DNA from 2 places in the Pseudomonas sp. LBUM1663 genome. Region 2 is predicted to be linked to the other one. Evidence: riboswitches for the same ligand, from Rfam matches in the RefSeq annotation. Region 2 holds a riboswitch; the other holds the start of a gene.
What was found. Region 2 has a riboswitch for cobalamin ahead of ACA075_RS16005 (CbtB domain-containing protein). Riboswitches for the same ligand answer to the same signal wherever they lie in the genome.

Region 1: linked by a shared signal. The riboswitch ahead of cobO (cob(I)yrinic acid a,c-diamide adenosyltransferase) and the one ahead of ACA075_RS16005 (CbtB domain-containing protein) in region 2 are both predicted to bind cobalamin.

What each region holds. Positions count from the first base shown of each region.
Region 1 is NZ_CP166792.1:1,887,974-1,899,983, forward strand. Features, by position in the region: gene ACA075_RS08495 (DUF8605 domain-containing protein) at 1-853, shown strand, start outside; gene ACA075_RS08500 (AI-2E family transporter) at 892-1,965, shown strand; gene hda (DnaA regulatory inactivator Hda) at 2,196-2,900, shown strand; gene ACA075_RS08510 (C40 family peptidase) at 3,115-3,753, shown strand; gene ACA075_RS08515 (C40 family peptidase) at 3,973-4,509, shown strand; gene ACA075_RS08520 (O-methyltransferase) at 4,532-5,185, shown strand; gene ACA075_RS08525 (PQQ-dependent sugar dehydrogenase) at 5,288-6,601, opposite strand; gene ACA075_RS08530 (hypothetical protein) at 6,669-7,253, opposite strand; cobalamin riboswitch at 7,409-7,639, shown strand; gene cobO (cob(I)yrinic acid a,c-diamide adenosyltransferase) at 7,721-8,332, shown strand; gene ACA075_RS08540 (cobyrinic acid a,c-diamide synthase CobB) at 8,343-9,668, shown strand; gene bluB (5,6-dimethylbenzimidazole synthase) at 9,665-10,315, shown strand; gene cbiB (adenosylcobinamide-phosphate synthase CbiB) at 10,312-11,220, shown strand; gene cobD (threonine-phosphate decarboxylase CobD) at 11,213-12,010, shown strand, end outside.
Region 2 is NZ_CP166792.1:3,515,629-3,527,638, reverse strand. Features, by position in the region: gene ACA075_RS16015 (cobalamin biosynthesis protein) at 96-509, opposite strand; gene ACA075_RS16010 (CbtA family protein) at 506-1,210, opposite strand; gene ACA075_RS16005 (CbtB domain-containing protein) at 1,222-1,413, opposite strand; cobalamin riboswitch at 1,532-1,759, opposite strand; cobalamin riboswitch at 1,988-2,202, shown strand; gene cobW (cobalamin biosynthesis protein CobW) at 2,299-3,360, shown strand; gene cobN (cobaltochelatase subunit CobN) at 3,364-7,230, shown strand; gene ACA075_RS15990 (magnesium chelatase ATPase subunit I) at 7,426-8,424, shown strand; gene ACA075_RS15985 (vWA domain-containing protein) at 8,544-9,089, shown strand; gene ACA075_RS15980 (phospholipase D-like domain-containing protein) at 9,278-10,924, shown strand; gene poxB (ubiquinone-dependent pyruvate dehydrogenase) at 11,041-12,010, opposite strand, start outside.

The sequences.
Region 1 (12,010 bases), 1.6 Mb from region 2:
GGCGGCGCTGCGCAAAGATCCGCAACAGATCATCAGTCAATACGGTTTCGACGCTGGCCCGCCGGAAGTACTGAAAGTCGATTTCGACCCGGCCAGCACCGAACAAGCCTTGCGCCGCGCCGGGTTGTCTTTGTGGGGGGCGAATCGGCCGTCGATCCTGAGTTGGTGGTTGAACGACTCCGCCGAGGGATCGAGCCTGGTGGGTGATGGTCAGGCCAGCGCCGCGCCGTTGCGTCGCGCGGCACAACACCGTGGTCTGCCGTTGCGTCTGCCATTGGCGGACCTGAGTGAGCAACTGGTGGCTACGGCGCCGAACCTTGAAGGCACGGATGCAGCGCCACTGCGCGGTGCATCGGACCGTTACAACGCTGACGCCTTGCTCGCGGTGCATGCCCGTGAAGAGGGCGGCCAGTGGCAGGCCAAGTGGAATTTGTGGCTGGGCGACAAGAAAGAGGCGGGCAGCGTACAAGGGGCGGATCAGGCCGCTGTGACCGATGCGGTGATGTTGGCTGTCAGTGAGCGTCTGGCGCCGCGGTTTGTCGTCAAACCGGGGGCGTCGGGCGAACAATTGCTGGAAGTGCAGGGCATGAACCTGGAGCGCTACGCCGCCCTTGGGCGCTTGCTGGAGCCTTTTGGTGCGCGCCTTCAAACGGTCGACGGCGAGCGCATTCTTTATCGGGTCAATGGCAGCGCCGAGCAGTTACGCTCGCAGCTGTCCCTGGCGAAGTTGCAGGAGGTTCCGGCCGGTGAGGCACCCGCTCCGGCAGCGCCTGTGCAGCCGGTGGCCGAAGGTTCGGCGCCGGTGGTTGCGCCAACACCGGCGCCGGTGCCGCAGCTGAGATTCCGTTGGTAAGGTTTTCTTTCTTTATATAGATGCATATGGAGTGGTACATGGCCGATACGCGGCGTTGGTTCTGGTTGGGTGGGGTGGTTCTGCTCTGCGTGTTTGTCTGGTTGTTGCATCCGATCCTGACGCCCTTTCTGGTCGCGTTGCTGCTGGCCTATCTGTTCGATCCGCTGGTGGATCGGCTGGAAAAGGCCGGCCTGTCACGCACCTGGGGCGTGGTGGCGGTGTTTGCGCTGTTCACCTTGATCTTCACCACATTGCTGTTGGTGCTGGTGCCGATGCTCGCCAAGCAGTTGTTTCGCTTGTATGAACTGGCGCCGCAGATGCTCGACTGGCTGCAGCACACCGCACTGCCATGGGCGCAATCTAAATTCGGACTGTCGGATAACTTCTGGAAGTTCGACAAGCTCAAGGCTGCGATCAGCGAACACATGGGTCAGACCACCGACATCGTCGGGGTGGTGCTGAGTCAGGCGACGGCTTCCGGGCTGGCGCTGATTGGCTGGTTGGCGAATCTGGTGCTGATCCCTGTTGTGAGTTTCTACCTGCTGAGGGACTGGGACCTGATGATGGCCAAGATCCGCAGCCTGCTGCCTCGTGATCGTGAAGAGCGTGTCATGACCCTGGCGGGTGAATGCCATGAGGTGCTGGGTGCGTTCGTGCGTGGTCAGTTGCTGGTGATGCTGGCGCTTGGCGTGATCTATGCCGCGGGCTTGATGCTGGTGGGGCTGGAACTGGGGCTATTGATCGGTCTGATCGCAGGCCTGGCGGCCATTGTGCCGTACATGGGGTTTGTCATCGGGATCGGCGCGGCGTTGATCGCCGGCCTGTTCCAGTTCGGTGGCGATTTGTATCCCATGATCGGCATCGTCGCGGTGTTCATGGTCGGGCAGGCACTGGAAGGCATGGTGCTGACGCCGCTGCTGGTGGGCGATCGTATCGGCCTGCACCCGGTGGCGGTGATCTTCGCCATTCTGGCGGGGGGCGAACTGTTCGGCTTTACCGGCGTGTTACTGGCGTTGCCGGTGGCGGCGGTGATCATGGTGCTGGTGCGCCATGTGCATGATTTGTATAAGGATTCTGATATCTACAGTGGTGTCGACGAACCGGAGCTATAAGAGTCGTTGAAGTCATGTGGCGGGCGGCCTGGTTTCATGCCAGGTCGGTCCGTATCCCCCGCGCTGCTGTCACATGCGCCGCCAAAGAAACTGGCATCAAACCAGGGCGTTAACGCAAACCTTTGATTTTGCTTGTGGTCTGTCGCATTGTGCGACCCGCCTCACGGGTATAAACTTCGCAAACTTTACACAGAGGCCACTAACGGTTCCTTTGGAACTGTTCAGTCAGCATGAAACCGATTCAGCTGCCCCTAGGTGTGCGTCTGCGTGATGACGCTACCTTTATCAACTACTACCCAGGCGCCAATGCCGCTGCACTCGGCTATGTCGAGCGGCTATGCGAAGCCGACGCCGGCTGGACCGAAAGCCTGATTTATCTCTGGGGCAAGGACGGGGTAGGGCGCACGCACTTGTTGCAGGCAGCCTGCCTGCGCTTCGAACAACTGGGGGAGCCGGCGGTGTATCTGCCGCTGGCCGAGCTGCTGGATCGCGGCATCTCGATCCTCGACAACCTCGAACAATACGAACTGGTCTGCCTTGATGATTTGCAGGCGGTGGCCGGTCGGGCGGATTGGGAAGAGGCGCTGTTCCATCTGTTCAACCGTCTGCGCGACAGCGGTCGGCGTCTGCTGATTGCTGCATCAACCTCGCCACGGGAATTGCCGGTGAAACTGGCTGACCTGAAATCGCGCCTGACCCTGGCACTGATCTTCCAGATGCGTCCGCTTTCCGACGAAGACAAATTGCGCGCCTTGCAACTGCGCGCCTCCCGTCGCGGCCTGCACCTGACCGATGAAGTCGGGCATTTTATCTTGACTCGCGGTACCCGCAGTATGAGCGCGCTTTTCGAGCTGCTTGAACGTCTCGATCAGGCCTCCCTTCAAGCCCAGCGCAAGCTGACGATCCCCTTCCTCAAAGAAACTCTAGGCTGGTAAAACCTAAGCCTGGCGGGGGTTTTGACATGTTTCAGGCGCCAGAAAATCCGCTTTCCTACAGGGTTGCAGGCTGCGCGAGTGTCTAAATGGGGCTTAAGCGCTTAGATGTAATCGCGAAACCGGGAAGTCACATAAAGTTCGATTGAATTTGCAAATGAGGATGATAGCGGGCATAGTCTCGGCTTCTTTACAACTATCAGCCACGGTCGTGCCCATGCTAAAGCGCTTCGCACCCCTCGTGCCTCTCGCACTCGTCACCCTGTTGTTCGGTTGCGCTGCCCACTCCCCAGTGACTCAGCAAGAGCAACAACAGCAGGTCAAGAATTCAGTTACAGCGCAGTCTTCTTCCGTTCTTTTCCAGGAAGAGCTGGCCACCGATAAGGAACTGGCAGACTTCGCCGATGGCAAGTCGTACCAGCTTCCGGTTCTGGCCGACAGCATCCTCGAACGTGGCATGTCCCTGATCGGTACCCGTTACCGTTTCGGCGGTACCTCCGAGGCTGGCTTCGATTGCAGCGGTTTCATCGGTTATCTGTTTCGTGAAGAAGCCGGCATGAACCTGCCGCGCTCCACTCGCGAAATGATCAACGTAGACGCTCCGCTGGTCGCTCGCAGCGCGCTGAAGCCGGGTGATCTGCTGTTCTTCGCCACCAATGGTCGTCGCGGTCGTGTCAGTCACGCCGGGATTTACCTGGGTGACAATCAGTTCATCCACTCCAGCAGCCGCAAAAGCGGGGGTGTCCGGGTCGATAGCCTGGGCGACAGCTACTGGAGCAAGACCTTCATCGAAGCCAAGCGCGCTCTCGCGATGGCCCCGACCCCGACCCCGACCGTGGTCACTGCACGCAAATAAGGCTTAACCTGTCGCCACGTTGGTGGCGACAACTGCCTCTTCGCAACGAAGTAGGCGGACAGTTTGTAAGGCGAACTTAAAGTCTTACTTGAAGTTTGGCGTATAGCCGCTAGAATCCAGATCTATTATTGATGGCAAACCGCCTGCGTCCTGCGCAGGCGGTTTTCTTTTCTGTCTTCCCGGCAGAAAAAGCCGCAGCCAGATCAGGATGTTCTGCTTATGACAATGTCGGCCCGCCTCGCACTCATGTTCTTCGCAGCCCTGCTCAGCGCCTGTGCCAGTCGCACACCGCCGCCCGCGCCGGTGGTTCGCGCGCCCATTGTTTTCGGCAACCCGCAACCCTTTTCCCCAGAGGCTGAAGACGTGCTGTTCCGCGCGCTGGGCCTGGTGGGCACGCCGTATCGTTGGGGTGGCAACACGCCGGATTCGGGCTTCGATTGCAGCGGCCTCATCGGTTACGTCTACCGTGACGTCACCGGCATTTCCCTGCCGCGTACCACCCGCGAGATGATCAGCATGCAGGCGGCGAGCGTCGGCAAGGAAGGCTTGCAGACCGGTGACTTGATCTTCTTCGCCACCAATGGCGGCTCCCAGGTCAGCCATGCCGGTATCTACGTCGGCGAAGGCCGCTTCGTTCATGCGCCGGCCACTGGCGGCACGGTGAAGCTGGACAGCCTGTCCAAGGCTTACTGGCAGAAGGCTTATCTGAGCGCCAAGCGCGTTCTGCAGCCTGAACACTTGGCGCGCAACCCGTAGCGTCCTGTCCGAAGAGGTTGTCATGACCGCTCGCACCCTCAATCTCGATGATTCCCTGTACCAATACCTGCTCGACGTTTCCCTGAGGGAAACGCCGCTGCTCAAGCGCTTGCGCGACGAAACCCAGGCGCTGCCCATGGCGCGCTGGCAGGTGGCGCCGGAGCAGGGGCAGTTCCTCGCGTTACTGGTCAAACTCATTGGCGCCAAACGCTTGCTGGAAGTCGGCACGTTTACTGGTTACAGCGCTTTGTGCATGGCCGCTGCGTTGCCGGAGGGCGGTTCGCTGATCTGCTGTGATATCCCCGGCGACTACAACGCTATCGCACGCCGTTATTGGCAGGAAGCGGGGCTGGCCGAGCGAATTGACCTGCGTCTGGCACCTGCACTCGAGACGCTCGCCCTGTTGAATCAGCCGGAGGCGTTCGACCTGATCTTCATTGATGCCGACAAGTCCAACTATCCGCACTATCTGGAGCATGCCCTGAGTCTGCTGCGCGTCGGCGGGCTGGCGGTGTTCGATAACACGCTGTGGAGCGGGAGGGTGCTTGAGGAAAACGCTGAGAGCGCAGACACCCGAGCCATCCAGGCGCTCAATCACGCCTTGAAGGATGACGCGCGTGTGGATCTGTCGTTGTTGCCGTTGGGTGATGGGCTCACGCTCTGTCGCAAGCGCTGATCCTTGTAGGAGCGAGGCTTGCCCGCAAAGGCTGTAGGTCAGGCAACATCAATGTTGGATGTGCCGACGCCTTCGCGGGCAAGCCTCGCTCCTACAGGGCTGCTATTTAGTGGCCGACACCCGCCACACCTTGTTCCCCACATCATCGGCCACCAGCAAATCGCCCTGCTGATCAATCACCACGCCCACGGGCCGGCCCATGGCTTTCTCATCCTCGTTGAGGAACCCTGTCAGTACATCAACCGGCTGCCCGGTTGGCTTGCCTCCCGCGAACGGGACGAAAATCACTTTATAACCACTGTGCGGCTTGCGGTTCCATGAGCCGTGCTGGCCGATGAAGGCGCCTTCCTTGAATTGCGCGGGAAGTGTGTTGCCCTCGGCAAACGACAGGCCCAGCGATGCGGTATGCGGGCCGACCGCGTAGTCCGGTGCAATGGCCTTGGCCACCAGATCAGGGTTTTGCGGCTCGACGCGAATATCGACATGCTGGCCGTAGTAGCTGAAGGGCCAGCCGTAGAACCCGCCGTCCTTCACCGACGTGATGTAGTCCGGCACCAGGTCGCTGCCAATTTCGTCTCGCTCATTGACCGCCGTCCACAGGGCGCCGGTCTGAGGTTCCCAGGCCAAGCCGTTTGGATTACGAATCCCCGAAGCGAAGATCCGGTGATTGCCGGTGGCGCGATCCACTTCCCAGATCGCCGCGCGACCTTCTTCCTGATCCAGGCCGTTTTCGCCGACATTGCTGTTGGAGCCGACAGTGACGTACAGCTTGCTGCCGTCCTTGCTGGCGATAACGTTTTTGGTCCAGTGGTGATTCAACGTACCGCCCGGTAAATCGACTACCTTTATCGGCTGCGACTTGATCGCGGTGTCGCCATTTTCATAGTGAAAGCGCAGCAAGCGGTCGGTGTCGGCAACGTACAGGTCATTGCCGACCAGGGTCATGCCGAACGGCGAATTGAGGTTTTCCAGGAACACCGTGCGGGTTTCGGCGATGCCGTCGTGGTCCTTGTCCCGCAGCAACGTGATGCGATTCGGGCTGGGAACGGCGGCGCCGGCACGGCCCATGACTTTCTTCATGACCCAGCCTTTAACGCCTTTGCCGTCATCGGGTTTCGGTGGCGCGTTGGTTTCGGCTACCAGCACATCGCCGTTGGGCAGCACGTAGAGCCAGCGCGGGTGATCGAGCCCTTCGGCAAATGCCGCCACTTGAGTGCCCGCCGCAGCGGTGGGTTTCGCGCCATCCGGCCAGCCGATCGCCGGGGCGATGTTCACCGTCGGGATCAGGGTCTTGTTCGGTTCGGGCAGCTTGGGTGACGGGCCGGTGCCGTCGGAGACTTGCAGGCTGGAGGTTTCACCACAAGCGGCGAGCCCTCCGGCGAGCGCGATGACGAGAACGAGCTGGGGCTTGTGCATGCTGGACTTCCCTATGAGTGCATTGTCTTAATCATAGAGAAGCTTAAGCACGCGATGGTTCAACCAGTCAGCCGCGGGCTTCCTTGAGCAGCACGGCGATGCCGGGGTGATAGTTGCCCGCTTCGTTGCGCAACTTGCGGTAGGCGTATGGGAAATACCAGGCCACGGCGCAGCTGTGTTCCTTTTGCAGGTCGTCGACCATGTCCTGGAGTTCTTCCGGTGTCGCGCTCTGCTGTGCCTTTTGAGGCGCAACGAACAGGCAGCCGAGTCTCAGGTCGCTGGCGTAGCTGATGCGCTTGGCGTTGCTGGTGATGTCCTGCAGCGCTTGAGTCAGGTTCAGGCTATTGACCCGCGGCCAGCGTTGAGTAGTCTGAAGGTAGGCGCGTTGTTCGGGGGTGGCGATATACAGATCGGCGCGGCCGTTGCGTTCCCCTTCTTCGTTCTGTTTGCGCGTCGGTGTTTGTTGCAGTGTGACCATTTCCGCCATCCAGGCTGCTGCAGAGAGCAGGCCGAGGTTGGCTTTTTCGTCGTGCCAGTAAGGCGTGTCGTTATCGCCGCGCACCGTGTTGTAGCGGTCGATACAGTCAAACCAGCGTTCCAGCACCGGTCGCAGGAATTCCAGCTTCGGATTGCTGATAATCATGCCTTGCATGTTGCTCACCCTTGTAATTGTGTTGTTGGGTTTGTGGCGCTTTGATATCACTGCTGACAGTGTGGTGCAAGATTGGTGTCAGGTAATTGATCGGCGGCAGTATATCGCTCGCGCGCGCTTTGTCTTCAATTGACGCTCCACCCCCAACCCTCTAACCTTCGCGGCTTGTTTCAGGTGCTCTGTGGCGGTGGCCGACAGAGTGAAACAGGGAAGCCGGTGAGTGACTATCACCAAGCGACGAAACGTCACGATCCCGGCGCTGCCCCCGCAACGGTAAATGAGTAAAGACTGCGTCTTGAGCCACTGTGTCGACTGACATGGGAAGGCGCGCAGTCCGGCGCGAGCCGCTCATGAGCCCGGAGACCGGCCTGATTCATCCAACGGCATCACGGTGGGCGATGCCAGGCTTCTTGCCGTCTATTCTTGTGCCTGCCCGCCGTTATCCAGCCTCAACGGAGAGCTCCCCCATGACTGATTCCCCTGATCGTGACGAACGCCACCTGGCGCGCATGCAGCGCAAAAAAGCCGTCATCGACGAACGCATCGCCAACTCGCCGAATGAGTGCGGCCTGCTGCTGGTGCTGACTGGCAATGGCAAAGGTAAGAGCAGCTCGGCCTTTGGCATGCTCGCCCGGTCCATGGGCCACGGCATGCAATGCGGCGTGGTGCAGTTCATCAAGGGCCGTAACAGCACTGGCGAAGAGCTGTTCTTCCGGCGCTTTCCGGAGCAGGTGCGTTTTCATGTGATGGGCGAGGGCTTCACCTGGGAAACCCAGGACCGTCAGCGTGACATCGCCGCTGCCGAGGCCGCGTGGACGGTGTCCCAGGAGCTGTTGCGTGACCCGTCGATCGGTCTGGTGGTGCTGGATGAGTTGAACATCGCCCTCAAGCACGGCTACCTCGACCTCGATCAGGTACTCAGTGATTTGCAGGCGCGTCCGCCGATGCAACACGTGGTGGTCACCGGTCGCGGCGCCAAGCCGGAGATGATCGAGCTGGCCGACACGGTCACCGAAATGGGCGTGATCAAGCACGCGTTCCAGGCGGGGATCAAAGCGCAAAAAGGCGTCGAGTTGTGAGCTGCGCTTTATGAATAGCCATCGTCAATGCCCAGCGGTATTGATTGCCGCGCCGGCCTCCGGTCAGGGCAAGACCACCGTCACCGCCGCGCTGGCTCGTTTGCACCGCAATCAGGGGCGCAAAGTGCGCGTGTTCAAATGCGGCCCGGACTTTCTCGACCCGATGATTCTCGAGCGCGCCAGCGGTGCGCCGGTGTATCAATTGGACATGTGGATGGTCGGCGAGCAGGAAAGTCGTCGTCTGTTGTGGGAAGCGGCCGGGGAAGCCGACCTGATCCTCATCGAAGGCGTCATGGGCTTGTTCGACGGCACGCCGTCCAGCGCTGACCTGGCGCGGCACTTCGGTGTGCCGGTGCTCGGCGTGATCGATGGCACGGCGATGGCGCAGACCTTCGGTGCGCTGGCGTTGGGGCTGGCGAAGTATCAGCCGGACTTGCCGTTTGCCGGTGTATTGGCCAACCGCGTGGGCACGCTGCGTCATGCGCAATTGCTCGAAGGCAGCCTGACTGAAGGCTTGCGCTGGTACGGCGCCTTGTCGCGGGAAACCGGGATCGAATTGCCGAGTCGGCATCTCGGTCTGGTCCAGGCCAGCGAGTTGAACGATCTCGACCTGCGCCTCGATGCAGCGGCCGAATCACTGGCCAGCAGTTGCGATGTGGCGCTGCCGCCGCCCGTGGAATTTGCGGCGCCTGAAATAATCGTCGCCGAGCCTTTGCTGGCCGGTGTGCGGATCGCCGTAGCCCGTGATGAAGCGTTCGCCTTCACCTACGGCGCGAGCCTGGATTTGCTGCGGGCCATGGGCGCCGAATTGCTGTTCTTCTCGCCGATCCGCGATGCTGATTTGCCGGAAGCTGACAGCCTTTATCTGCCGGGCGGTTATCCGGAACTGCACCATGTGGCGCTGTCGCAGAACACCTCGATGCTCGACGCGATCCGCGCCCATCATGCTACCGGCAAACCGTTGCTGGCCGAGTGTGGCGGGATGTTGTATCTGCTCGATTCGTTGACCGATGTCGAAGGCACTCGCGCCGAACTGGTGGGCTTGCTCAAAGGTGATGCGGTGATGCAAAAGCGTCTGGCCGCGTTGGCGTTGCAAGCGGTTGAGTTGCCGGAAGGGTCGTTGCGTGGCCACACCTATCACCATTCGTTGACCAGCACCGAACTTGATCCGATTGCCCGTGGACTCAGTCCAAATGGCGGGCGTGGGGCGGAGGCGGTTTATCGTGCGGGGCGGATGACGGCCTCGTATGTGCACTTTTATTTTCCGTCCAATCCCACCGCAGTCGCTGCACTTTTTGCGCCTGACCGTGAGGGCGCCTTCGCGAGCAGGCCATGACCGACAACGCATTCTCCGAAGCCGAACGCGAAGCGGTCTACCGGGCCATCGCCGAACGTCGCGACATGCGCCACTTCAGCGGCGGCACGGTCGAGCCGTCGTTGTTACGACGCCTGCTCGAAGCCGCCCATCAGGCCCCCAGCGTCGGCCTGATGCAGCCCTGGCGGTTCATCCGCATCAGCGACCGGGTCCTGCGCGGCAAGATCCAGCAGTTGGTGGAAGAAGAACGCATCCGCACCGCCGAAGCCCTCGGCGAGCGCACCGACGAATTCATGAAGCTCAAGGTCGAAGGCATCAATGACTGCGCCGAGGTGTTGGTCGCCGCGCTGATGGACGATCGTGAGCGCCACATCTTCGGTCGTCGCACCTTGCCGGAAATGGACATGGCCTCGTTGTCCTGCGCGATCCAGAACCTCTGGCTGGCCTCCCGCGCCGAAGGTCTGGGCATGGGCTGGGTGTCGCTGTTCGAGCCGCAAGCGCTGGCGGACCTGTTGGGTTTGCCGCCCGGGGCGAAGCCGTTGGCGGTTCTTTGCCTCGGCCCGGTCAAGGAATTCTATCCGGCGCCGATGCTGGTACTCGAAGGGTGGGCGCAGGCGCGTCCGCTCAGTGAGTTGCTGTATGAAAATTATTGGGGAGTGAGTCAATGAGTGTGGCGTTATTGAGTGTCGCCGCGGTTGCGCTGGACGCGCTGCTGGGTGAACCCAAACGCTGGCATCCGCTGGTGGCGTTCGGCCGTTTTGCAGACCGCATCGAGCAACGTTTCAACGGTGAGGGACGTGGCTGGCGCAGCCATGGCGTCACCGCGTGGGTGATCGCGGTCGTGCCGCTGACCTTGCTCGCCACGGCGTTTTCCTGGGCGCCCTATGTTGGCTGGATTGTCGAGATTCTCGCACTCTATTGCGCCCTCGGCATGCGTAGCCTCGGTGAGCACGTCGAGCCGGTGGCCAAGGCTTTGCGCAGCGATGATCTGGACGAAGCCCGCAAGCGCGTGGGTTATTTGGTCAGCCGTCAGACCGCCGAACTGGATAAAACCGAAGTGGCCCGCGCCGCCACCGAATCAGTCCTGGAGAACGGCAGCGACGCGGTATTCGCCGCACTGTTCTGGTTTGCCGTGGCCGGCGCGCCCGGCGTGGTGCTCTATCGCTTGAGCAACACCCTTGATGCCATGTGGGGGTATCGCAACGAACGCTTCGAACGTTTCGGTTGGGCGGCGGCGAAGATCGACGACGTCCTCAACTACATTCCTGCGCGTCTGGTGGCGTTGACCTACGCGCTGCTGGGCAAAACCCGACTGGCGTTGAAATGCTGGCGCACCCAGGGCCCGACCTGGGACAGCCCCAACGCCGGGCCCGTCATGGCGGCCGGCGCCGGTGCGCTCGGCGTCGAGTTGGGCGGGGCGGCGATCTATCACGGTGAACTGCATCAGCGTCCGCAACTGGGCGAAGGCGTGCCGGCGGATGCCGATTCCATCGACCGTGGCTGGCAATTGGTTCAGCGCGGGGTATGGTTATGGCTGCTGATTCTCTGCGTGGGAGCTGAATTCTATGCTTGAGCACGGTGGTCGCTTGCGCAAGGCAGCGCTCGAATACGGCATTGCTGAAGCTGACTGGCTGGACCTGTCCAGCGGCCTCGCGCCGTGGCCATTCCCGATCCCGGACATTCCGTCGCGCGCCTGGGCGCGCTTGCCGGAAACCGATGACGGTCTGGAGCAGGCCGCTTGCGATTTTTACGGCACCGGACAGGTGCTGCCGGTGGCCGGTTCGCAAATGGCCATCCAGTTGCTGCCGCGTTTGCGTCGGGCCGGTAAGGTCGGCGTGCTGTCGCCGTGTTACGCCGAACACGCGCACGCATGGCGCAGCAATGGTTACATCGTGCGTGAGGTGCTGGAGCAGGAAGTCGACTTCTATATCGACAGCCTCGACGTGCTGGTGGTGGTCAACCCGAACAACCCGACGGGCCTGAGCTTGAGCCCGAGTCGCTTGCTCGACTGGCATGCCCGACTGGCCTCACGCGGTGGCTGGTTGGTGGTGGACGAAGCGTTCATGGACAACACGCCGACGTCAAGCCTGGCGCCGTTTGCCCATCAGGTCGGCCTGATCGTGCTGCGTTCCTTCGGCAAGTTTTTTGGCCTGGCGGGTGTGCGATTGGGCTTTGTGCTGGCTGAGCGCAAGCTGCTCAAACTGCTCGCCGAGCAGGTGGGCCCGTGGGCGGTCAGTGGGCCGACACGCGTGTTGGGTCAAGCCTGTTTGCTGGACACAGAAGGCCACGCAAGGCAGCGCGTGCGCAGCGAAGAGGCCAGCAAACGCCTGGCGCTTTTGCTTGGGCAGTATGGTTTGCAGCCG
Region 2 (12,010 bases):
TCCGTTCCTTTGAATAAAGAGTCTGTCAGAAAAGGGGCTTGGGCAAGGCTTCAGATGAAGATTGCTCATGATCGAAGGCGGGATTGTCGGGGATCTTACGCAACGCAGGCCAACGCCAGGGTGGCCTGAGCATATTTTTGTCGCGAAATCAGCAGTTTCGCCGGTGCCTGGGCCAGGTGTTCGGCCAGGGCCAGGGCGGCACTTTCCGCCACGCCGTAGCAGCCAGTGCGTTCGAACGCGATGTCCGAATGATGGCTGAGTTGCGGTTTATAACCTTCCAATTGCTCACGGCTGAAATACATCAGCGGCAACGCGAGTTGTTCGGCGAGTTCGATCAGGCCAGGCTCATTACGCTTCAAGTCGATGCTGGCCAGGGCCTTGATCTGGTGAAGTTCGATTTGATGAGCCTGCAATGCCTGATCGATCAACGCCCGCAGCGTGCTGGCGGGGCAGCCGCGCTGGCAGCCCAGGCCGACGACTAAAGTCGGCGCTGCGCGGGTATCAATCATGCGTGGTATTGGCCATCGCTTTTGCGGCGGAACAACCAGGCGCTGATCAGGCCCAAGGCCAGCCAGAACGCGACATTGGTCAGCTGCGACGCGATTTTGAACTGCGCTTCCAGCGCTTCCGGAGCCAGCATCGAGTGCACTTCCGGTTGCGGCGCGCCGATCACGTGCGGAACAGCGAGAATCGCTACGCCGAGAATCTTCATCAGCCAGTGGCGGCTGAACACGATCAACGCAATGCCGACGGCGGTGGAGGCGGCCGTACCGATCCACCAGAGTTGCCGTTGGGCCAGATCCGCCGCGGCAGTGCCCGGCAGTTCAGGCGGCAGGCCGAGGGTCGGCGCCAGCACGAACGTCGCGTAACCGGCCAGGCCCCAAAGCAAGCCCTGAGAGGTTTTGGTCGGTGCACGCAAGGTGTAGAGACCGGCGAGCATCAGGGCGAAACCGACGGCGACTACCAGGTTGCCGCCCGTGGTCGACAGCACGCGCTGCCAACCGTCTTCCGGTTCCCAGGCTTCAGCGTCGTGACTGTGAGCGGCGACACCGGCGGCGTGTTCGTGAACTTCAACAGCGGCCGGCCCGGATTTTTCGTAGGTTTCGGCCTGCAGAATCAGCGGCGAGACCCAGAAACTTTGCAGCAGGGTCAGCAGCAGGGCGGCCAGCAGTCCGGTGAAACCTGCGGTATGCGCAATTCGCTTGATCATGTCGGCAGGTCTCAATGGCACGGGAAGGCGGAGCTGTGACGGGTATCGTGCGCGGCATTGTGCACCGCTTCGATGTGCGAGAAACCGGCGAAATACACGAGGCACGCGCCAAGGATCGACGCGCACATGGCGGCGATCAGACGTTGGCTCAGGGTTGTGGCGGAGCTGGCGGAGTTGTGGTCGGTACTGCTGATGATCGACATGGCGCATCCCTCTGGTCTGTCAGCGGGTGAATAGAGCGCATGAAGACCCCTGCGAGTCGGGCGCGCAGAGGTTCAAACAGCGCCCGCCCACCGCGGGTTTGTTATTCAGTGACGTAAGGGTCACTTTGTGTTGCGGGCCGGTCTCCGGGCTCACGAGGGGCGCTGGCTTTCGCCTGAACCTGCAAGCATCACCTTCCCATGCCGAACTGCTGGCACAGTGGATCTGACGCTTCGCTCGCTTACCGTTGCGGGGGCAGCACCGGACTGACATGGCTTTGAGTAAAGCACATGATTCACCGGTTTCCCGTTTCACCCTGTGAAGGGCACCCGTAACAAGGCGTGTAGGAGAGCATGGGCGGGGGTTTGGCGTCAATTGGCATGGATTCTCAGTCGGTACCCAATACCTGTGGCGAGGGCGCTTGCTCCCGCTGGGGTGCGAAGCGGCCCCCGGCATTCCTTCAGGCGTACCTCTCAAGCAGGTATTGCGACGGCTTCGCCGCCGAACGGGAGCAAGCTCCCTCGCCACAATGGGGCGTGAGGTCTCACGAGACATTGACCCGCCTCCACACCATGCGTAGCCTTGCGCTTTCGAGGTTCTTCGGCATGTGCCGAAGCTAAGAAGGGAACGCGGTCAATGCCGCGGCTGCCCCCGCAACTGTGAACGGTGATGTTCGCTGCCACGCCACTGCAAACCCTGTCCGACAGGCTCGCGGGAAGGCGCAGCGAATGCCAGGCCAAAGCGCCCGGCACACCGTCAGCCAGGAGACCTGCCTCGAAACGAATTCTCACTACAACCGGGCGGGGTGATCCGGTGGCGAAATCTTCCGCGCAATCATCGTTGCGGTCGTCGTCCCGTATGCCCGCCACCTTGCCAAAGGGCATCCGATGAAAACACTGGCCAAACTCCCCGTCACCATCGTTACCGGTTTCCTCGGCTCGGGCAAAACCACCTTGCTGCGGCACATGCTCGACAACGCTCAGGGCCGCCGCATTGCGGTGATCGTCAACGAGTTCGGCGAGCTGGGCATCGACGGCGAAATCCTCAAGCAGTGTTCCATCGGTTGCACGGAAGAAGAAGCCAACGGCCGCGTCTACGAACTGGCCAACGGCTGCCTGTGCTGCACCGTCCAGGAAGAATTCTTCCCGGTGATGCGCGAACTCGTCGCCCGTCGCGGCGACCTCGACCACATCCTCATCGAAACTTCGGGTCTGGCCCTGCCAAAGCCGTTGGTTCAAGCCTTCCAGTGGCCGGAAATCCGCAGCGCCTGCACCGTTGACGCGGTCATCACCGTGGTCGACAGCCCGGCCGTGGCCGCCGGCACCTTCGCCGCATTCCCGGATCAAGTCGACGCCCAGCGCAAACTCGATCCGAACCTGGACCACGAATCGCCGCTGCACGAACTGTTCGCCGATCAACTGGCCAGCGCCGACCTGGTGATCCTCAACAAGGCCGACCTGATCAGCCCTGAAGACCTGGCTCGCGTGCGCCTGGAAGTCGCCGAAGAGCTGCCGCCAGCGGTCAAAGTCATCGAAGCCAGCAGCGGCCGCGTGCCACTGGACGTGCTGATCGGCCTCGGTGCCGGTTCCGAAGAACACATCGACAGCCGTCACAGCCACCACGATCACCATCATGAAGGTGAAGACGATCATGACCATGACGCCTTCGATTCGATCTCCATTGAGCTGCCGCAAGCCGACGAAAGCCTGCTGCTGGATGCGCTGACCCAACTGGTGGTCCAGCACGGCATCCTGCGGGTCAAAGGTTTCGCCGCGATTCCGAACAAACCGATGCGCCTGCTGATCCAGGGCGTGGGCACGCGTTTCGACAAGCATTTCGACCGTCAGTGGGGCGCCGATGAAGCGCGCACCACGCGTCTGGTGCTGATCGGCCAGGAGCTGGACGCCACGCTGCTTGAAGCGCAACTGCGCGCCGCGCTCAGCGTTTAAACCATGCACCTGCTCAGGACCCAGCCCGGCGGTTTCGTGTCGGATGACAACATCGCCGACCTTGGACAAACCCCCGCCGAGCTGGTGATCCTGTGCAGCGGCGACTCCAGTCTGGCGCTGCTCGCCGAAGCGGCGCAGCAGTTACCGGACGATTACCCGAGCGTGCGCCTGGCTAACCCGATGCAGGTGCAGAATCACGCGTCGGTCGACCTGTATGTCGACGAAGTGTTGCACCATGCCAAGGTCATTCTGATTTCGTTGCACGGCGGCATCGCCTATTGGCGTTACGGGGTCGAGCGTCTGGTGGAGCTGTCCCAGCGCGGTGTTCAGCTGATTCTGGTGCCCGGCGATGACCGCCCGGACCCGGAACTCAGCGACCTGAGCACCGTGGCCGCCGACGACCGCGACCGGCTCTGGCAGTTTTTGCGTCAGGGCGGCATGGCCAATGCCCTGGATTTTTTCCGCTGCCTGGCCAATCGCTGGCTGGATCGCGATTACGCTTGGGCCGAGCCGCAAACCCTGCCGCGCACGGCGATTTACCACCCGCAAAAGAGCCCCGCAGACCTTCACGATTGGCAAGCCGATTGGCAGGCCGGTCAACCGGTGGCGGCGGTGCTGTTCTATCGCTCGCATTTGCAGGCGGCGAACACCGCGTTCATCGATGTTTTCTGCCAGCGTTTGCAGGCGGCGGGTTTGAACCCGTTGCCGATTGCTGTGGCCAGTCTGAAAGAACCCGGCTGCCTGACGGTGGTCGAGGACCTGCTGGACGAAGTCGAGGCTGGGGTGATCCTCAACACCACAGGTTTCGCTCAATCCAGCCCCGAAGCGCCGCATCTGCGGCCGTTTCGACGCAACATTCCGGTGATCCAGGCGATCTGCGCCCAGGACAACGAGCCGGGCTGGCTTGCCAGTGAACAGGGCCTCGGCCCGCGTGATCTGGCGATGCACATCGCGCTGCCGGAACTGGACGGACGGATCATCAGCCGGCCGATCAGCTTCAAGGACCTGGCCTGGCGCAGCGAGCGCAGTCAGTCGGACGTGGTGTGCTATCGGGCGCAACCGGAGCGCATGGATTTCGTCGCCGAACTGGCACGGCGCTGGATCGACCTGGCGCGAGTGCCGAATAGCGAAAAACGCATCGCGCTAATCCTCGCCAACTACCCGACCCGCGATGGGCGCATTGGCAATGGCGTGGGCCTCGACACCCCGGCCGCCGCGCTGAACATCCTGCGGGCGCTGTACACAGAAGGTTATCCGTTGCCCGCCGAGTTGCCGGACAGCGGCACTGCGTTGATTCAACAGTTGCTCGGCGGTGTCAGCAACGACCTCGACACCATTGATCAGCGTCCCTGCGCGCAAAGTATGGCGATGGACGACTATCGGCAGATGTTCAACCGATTGCCCGAAGCCAATCAGCAAGCGGTGCTGGAGCGTTGGGGCACGCCCGAAAGCGATCCGATGTGCCGTGACGGACGTATGATGATCGCCGGGTTGCGCTTTGGCCTCACCTTCGTCGGGATTCAGCCAGCGCGGGGGTATCAGGTCGATCCGAGTGCGGTGTATCACGACCCGGACCTGGTGCCGCCCCACGGCTACCTGGCGTTCTACTTCTGGCTGCGCAACACCTATGGCGCCCACGGCGTGATTCACGTCGGCAAGCACGGCAACCTCGAATGGCTGCCGGGCAAGGGCGTCGGGCTGTCGGAAAATTGCTGGCCGGACGCGCTGCTCGGGCCGCTGCCGAACATTTATCCATTCATCGTCAACGACCCGGGCGAAGGCGCCCAGGCCAAGCGTCGCACCCAAGCGGTGATCATCGACCACCTGATGCCGCCGCTGACTCGCGCCGAAACCTACGGTCCGCTGCGCAACCTCGAGTTGTTGGCCGACGAGTATTACGAAGCGCAATTGCTCGATCCGCGCCGCGCCCGAGAGTTGCAGCGCGACATCCTGCAACTGGTGCGCGACACGCACATCGACCGAGAACTGCAACTGGACGACAAGCTCAACAGCGACGCTGATGCGGCGATCTGGTTGCCGCGGCTGGACACGTACCTGTGCGACTTGAAAGAGTCGCAGATCCGCGATGGGCTGCACATCTTTGGCGAGTCGCCGACCGGGCGCTTGCGCGTCGACACGTTGTTGGCGTTGTTGCGCATTCCTCGTGGCGATGGACGGGGTGCGCAATCGAGTCTGCTGCGGGCGTTGGCCAGGGCGTTCGAATTGGGGTTTGATCCGCTGGATTGTGCGTTGGCTGAGCCGTGGACCGGTCCGCGGCCCGTAGAGCTGCTGAGCGTTACTGATGAAGTGTGGCGCACGGCTGGCGATACCCGCGAACGGCTGGAGCTTTTCGCCGCCCAGTTGATCTCGCTGAAACTGAACCCATCTCAAGCCAACCACAATCCCTGTGGGAGCGGGCTTGCCCGCGAACGCGGTGTATCTGATAACTCATTGTCGCCTGACACTCCGCTTTCGCGGGCAAGCCCGCTCCCACAGGGTTTTATGTGGACTGAAGTTAGCGCCATCCTTGAGAGCCTGCGCGAAGTCGTCGCCCCGCGCCTGGACGCCTGCGGCCCCGCAGAAATGCGTGGCCTGCTCGACGCCCTGGGCGGTCGTTTCGTCCCGGCCGGCCCCAGCGGCGCACCGAGTCGCGGTCGTCTGGACGTGCTGCCGACCGGGCGCAATTTCTATTCGGTGGACGTACGCAACCTGCCGACCACCACCGCGTGGCGCATCGGTTTCCAGTCGGCCAACCTTATTCTCGAACGGCATCTGCAAGACCATGGCGATCACCTGCGTCAGCTCGGTCTGTCCGTCTGGGGCACCGCGACCATGCGCACCGGCGGCGACGACATCGCCCAGGCCATGGCGCTGATGGGCGTGCGCCCGGTCTGGGCCACCGGCAGTCAGCGGGTCGACGATTTTGAAATCCTGCCGCTGAGCTTGCTCGACCGTCCGCGGGTGGATGTGACCTTGCGTGTGTCCGGATTCTTCCGTGATGCCTTCGCCAACCTGATCCGCCTGTTCGACGCCGCCGTGCAAGCGGTCGCCGCGCTGGACGAGCCAGACGACCTCAACCCATTGGCTGCCAAAGTGCGCGCCGAACGTGAAGCGCTGATGCAATCAGGCCTGGATGAAGACGCGGCCAGGCGTCAGGCCGGTTGGCGCATCTTCGGGGCGAAACCCGGTGCTTATGGCGCAGGCGTGCAGGGCGCCATCGACGGCCGTCTGTGGCAAAGCCGCGAAGACCTGGCCGAGGTTTACCTGAACTGGGGCGGCTACGCTTACGGCGGGTCCGATGAAGGCACCGCCGCCCGCGAACAATTCGCCCAGCGTCTGAGTCAGGTGCAGGCCGTGTTGCAAAACCAGGACAATCGCGAGCATGACCTGCTCGATTCCAATGACTATTACCAATTCCAGGGTGGCATGCTCGCCGCCGTGGAAAGCCTCAGCGGCGAAGCGGCGGCCAGTTACCATGGCGATCACAGTCAGCCGGACTTGCCGAAGATCCGCACCTTGAAGGAAGAGCTGAACCGGGTGATCCGCTCCCGGGCGGCGAATCCGAAGTGGATCGACGGCGTGAAGCGTCACGGCTATAAAGGCGCGTTCGAATTGGCTGCGACGGTCGATAACCTGTTTGCGTTCGACGCCACGACCCAGTTGATCGACGATCATCAGTATGCGTTGCTGGCGGATGCGTATTTGCTCGATCCGGCAACCCGGGATTTTGTGCGTGAGCATAATCCGCATGCACTGCGCGACATGACCGAGCGCATGCTCGAGGCGCAGCAGCGGGGGATGTGGCAGGAACCGGGCGCGTATCGCGAGGCCCTGGAAAACTTGTTGCTGGATATAGAAGAAGACAGCTGAAATGGACCTGTGGCGAGGGAGCTTGCTCCCGCTGGGCTGCGCAGCAGCCCAAAAACCTGAATGCACATTTTGTCAGGCAGACCTTAGTGTCAGTATCTACTGCTGCTTCGCAGCCGAACGGGAGCAAGCTCCCTCGCCACAGGTTTTGAGTGTGTTCTTGAGATCGCTGTTACGGACCATGACCGAGTATTGAAGATGACCGACACCCCCCATTTCCCGCTCTCCGCCGTGGTCGGCGCCGACGATCTGAAACTCGCCCTCTATCTGACCGCCATCGACCCGAAAATCGGCGGCGTGCTGATCGAAGGCCCGCGCGGCATGGCCAAGTCAACCCTCGCCCGAGGCCTGGCGGACTTGCTGGCCAGCGGGCAATTCGTCACCTTGCCCCTGGGCGCCACCGAAGAACGGCTGGTCGGCACCCTCGATCTCGACGCCGCCCTGAGCGAAGGCCGCGCGCAATTTTCCCCCGGCGTACTGGCCAAGGCCGACGGCGGTGTGCTGTACGTCGACGAAGTCAACTTGCTGCCCGATCACCTCGTTGACCTGTTGCTCGACGTGGCCGCCAGCGGCACCAACCTGATCGAGCGCGACGGCATCTCCCATCGGCATTCGGCGAAGTTTGTACTGATCGGCACCATGAACCCGGAAGAGGGCGAGCTGCGTCCGCAACTGCTCGACCGTTTTGGCCTGAACGTCGCCCTCAGTGGCCATACCGCACCGGCCGAACGTGGCCAGATCATCCGTCGGCGTCTGGATTTCGACAGCGATCCCCAGGGTTTCTGCGTCGAGTGGGAAAGCCAGCAGCAGTCCCTGCGTGAACGCTGCCAGAAGGCGCGCGGCGCATTGGCGAACATCCCCCTGGATGATGCCGCACTGGCGCAGATCACCGAACGCTGTTTCGCCGCCGGTGTCGATGGCCTGCGTGCCGATCTGGTCTGGTTGCGCGCGGCCCGTGCCCACGCCGCATGGCGAGGGGCGAGCGCCATCGGTGAGGAAGACATCGACGCCGTCGCCGAGTTTGCCCTGCGTCATCGTCGTCGCGAGCAATCGCCACCAGCGCCGCAACACAATCAGTCGCCCTCGGCGCAATCTTCCAGCCCGAGCGAAGGCCAGGGCCAATGGGGCGAAATGCCCGCTCAGGCGCTGCCGGTTGGCGCCCGACGTGAAGTGCCGAGCTGGCCAAAAAAGCCCTAGGCATTCGCCCTCGATCTGACGCGGGGGCGAATGCCAGACCCCGCGCAGGCCGGCTGGATAACGGTAAACAAGGCAAGCGCCACGCCGCGCACAGCGGCTCGATCAACTGGCCCGGCACTTTGCTCAATGGTCGGCCGCGTCAGCGCAAAGATGTGCTGTTCCACCTGCGCACGCGTTCCTCCCATGAGCTGTGGCTGGTGATCGTCGACGCATCGGCCTCGACTCGCCGTCATCAGGCGTTGAGCGACGCCAAGGGTTTGCTCGCGCAAGTGTTCGACGATGCGTATCGCCAACGCGCGCGCCTTGCGTTGTTGACCGCCAGCGGTCAGGCGCCGAAGTGGCAGGTAGAAGGCTTGAAAGCGTCAGCGGGGTTGCGTGCCTGGCTCGATGGTCTGGGCGCGGGCGGCGGCACGCCGTTGTTGGCGGCGTTGGGCGAAGCGGGGCGTTGGCTGGCGACACGGCAAAAACGCTTTCCGGCGGAACAGCAAAGGCTGCTGCTGGTGACCGATGGGCGATTGAAGAACTGGCCGGGGTTGCCAGTGCTGGACTGCCCGGGGTTATTGATTGATATCGAGCGCGGGCCGATTCGGCTGGGTCGGGCCAGACAGATGGCGGCAGATTTGCATGCGGATTATCGGCACATTGATGAGCTGGTTTCAGGATAAGGGCTGTGTTGTCTGCAAGGGCCCCTTCGCGAGCAAGTCGCACCGCCGCTCCCACAAGATTGGTGAACGCTGCAGATCCCCTGTGGGAGCGAGCCTGCTCGCGATGGCATCACCCCGGTCCCGGAGAATCATGGCGAATCCGCATCGCTCCCCTATGCTCTGAGTGCATTCGATCACAGGAGTGAATCATGCGCGCACTTGCCGTTAACCATCAGAACGATTTCCGCGTCAAAGCCTATGCCGGCACCAATGGCGTGCTGTTGGCCATGGATGTGGCCGAACCCCGCCGCAAAGGCCTGCTGGGTTTCGCCATCGAAAAGCAGCAGGGCGACAAACCCTGGCAGTTTCTATTCAACAGCCTGACGTTCCCGGGTAAGACCCATACCTTCCCTCAATACCACGCCACCCCCAGCAATATCGCGCCGTTGCAGAAATTTCGCTGGGCCGATTACGCGGTCAATCCGGGGCTGACGATCCAGTATCGGGTCTATCTGGCCTACGGCAGCGCCGATGCGCCGCAACTGGGTGAATCCCTGGAGGTGACGGTCACTTCCGACGATGGCCATCCCGGCAACCAGAGTGTCAATTTCAACCGCGCCGTGGCCGCCAGTCAGGCATTCCAGCGCAAGTTTCCCGAGCTCGACGCGCTCCTCAGCGGCAAGGAAAGATTGCCCCTCGAAGCTTGGCCCGATGCCCCGCGCCAATGGCTGGAGAATGGTCTGCTCGGGCGTTTGCTGGGTTTTATCGAGCGTGCCGTTGGTAGCGAGTGGGCACTGGATGTCGCCATTTACGAGTACCAGTTGCCGGTGATTGTCGAGGCGGTGAACGCGGCGCAGGAGCGCGGGGTGCACGTTCGCGTTCTGTATCACGCGCAACCGGGCGAAGACACCACCGCCATGAACGAGGCCAGCCTGGAAAAGATCCCGACGGCAAACAAGCGCGGGCGCGTCACCCACAGTATTTTTCATAACAAGTTCATGGTCCTGAGCCGGTTGGATGCAGCGGGTCTGCGCCAGCCAGAAGCCGTGCTCTGCGGCAGCACCAACTTCACCCCCAACGGAATTTACCGTCAGGCCAACGTGGTGCATGTGCTGGACGATGCTCAGGTCGGCGCCCGTTATCTGCAAACGTTCGAGCAGGTCTGGAATACACCGGCGGATGTCGGCGCCACGCGACAGTGGATCACCGAACATAACCCGATGGACCCGAGCCAACCGTTGTTTGCCGGATTCTCCCCACGCTCGGGTCAGGGCGACTTGCATGAGTTCGTCGATATCATCAGTGCGGCGAAGAAAGACCTGCTGTTCGTCACCGCGTTCACCTTGCCAGCCGCCATCCTCAACGCGTTGCTCGGTAAGCCCCACGACGACATCCTGCGCTACGGCCTGCAAAACTCCGCGAGCAAAATCACCGGGTTTCATGCCGACCGCAGCGCCGAATTCACTACGGTGGCGCTGCTCAACACCGGCCTGGAAGGCTGGCTCATGGAAAGCAAGGAAGGCCAGAAGGGCAATCTGCTGGTGCACACCAAAGCCATCGTCACGGATTTCACCAGCGATTCACCGACGATCATCAGCGGCAGCCATAACCTCAGTGCGGCGGCCAGTAACAGCAATGACGAGAACTACCTGATCATTCGCGGCGATACCGACCTGGCCGATCGTTATGGTCTGGAATTGCTGCGGTTTTATGAGCATTACCGGTTTCGGTATTTCGCGAAGAAACTGGCGCTCAAGGAGGTGCATCCGTTGGTGGCGGATGACAGTTGGACTGATGATTATTATGTCGAGGGGGATTTGCGTCAGTTGTCCCGACTGCGTTTTTCCGGGCAGTAATCGTTGGCCTCATGAGCCCCATGGCGAGCAGGCTCGCGGCCACATTGGATCTCGGGCGTTCACAAATCCTGTGGGAGCGAGCCTGCTCGCGATGGGGGCGACGCGGTCCAGGCGCGTCAGCGGAACAGATTCGTTCGCGCTAACTCGATCACCTCATCCCCACGCCCGCTCATCACCGCTTTGAGCATGTACAAACTGAACCCTTTTGCCTGTTCCAGCTTGATCGTCGGTGGCATCGCCAATTCCTGAGTCGCGGTCACCACGTCCACCAGCACGGGCCCGTCATGCGCCAGCGCGCGGCGCAAGGCCGGTTCCAGCGCCTCGGATTCCTCGACACGAATCCCCAGGATCCCCATGGCATTGGCCATCGCCGCGAAGTCCGGATTGTGCAGGTCTGTGCCGGTATCCAGCAGCCCGCTGGACTTCATTTCCATGGCCACGAACCCGAGCGAGGCATTGTCGAAGACGATGATTTTCACCGGCAGCTTCAGTTGCGTCAGCGAAATGAAGTCCCCCATCAACATGCTGAAACCGCCATCGCCGGACAGCGAGATCACCTGCCGCCCGGGAAACGCCGCTTGCGCGCCAATGGCGTGGGGCATCGCGTTCGCCATGGAACCGTGATTGAACGAGCCGAGCAGTCGGCGCTTGCCGTTCATTTTCAGATAGCGTGCGGCCCAAACGGTCGGCGTGCCCACGTCGGCGGTGAAGATCGCATCGTCATCGGCCAGTTCACTGAGCAGGCGCGTGAGGTATTGCGGATGAATAGGCCGACCTGCCGCCGACGGTTGAGCCAGGTCATCCAGACCCTGACGGGCCTTTTGGTAGTGTGTGAGGGATGACTCGAGAAAGCTCCGATCACCACGATAAGGCAGGCGCGGCAGCAACGTGGCGAGGGTTTCGCCAACATCGGCGGCGATGCCCAGATCCAGCGTGGTGCGCCGTCCAAGGGCTTGCGGGTCGTGGTCGATCTGAATGACGGTGGCGTCGGTTGGGTAGAACTGCCGATAGGGAAAGTCAGTCCCGAGCATCACCAGCGTGTCGCAGTTGAGCATTGCATGATAACCGGAGCTAAAGCCGATCAGC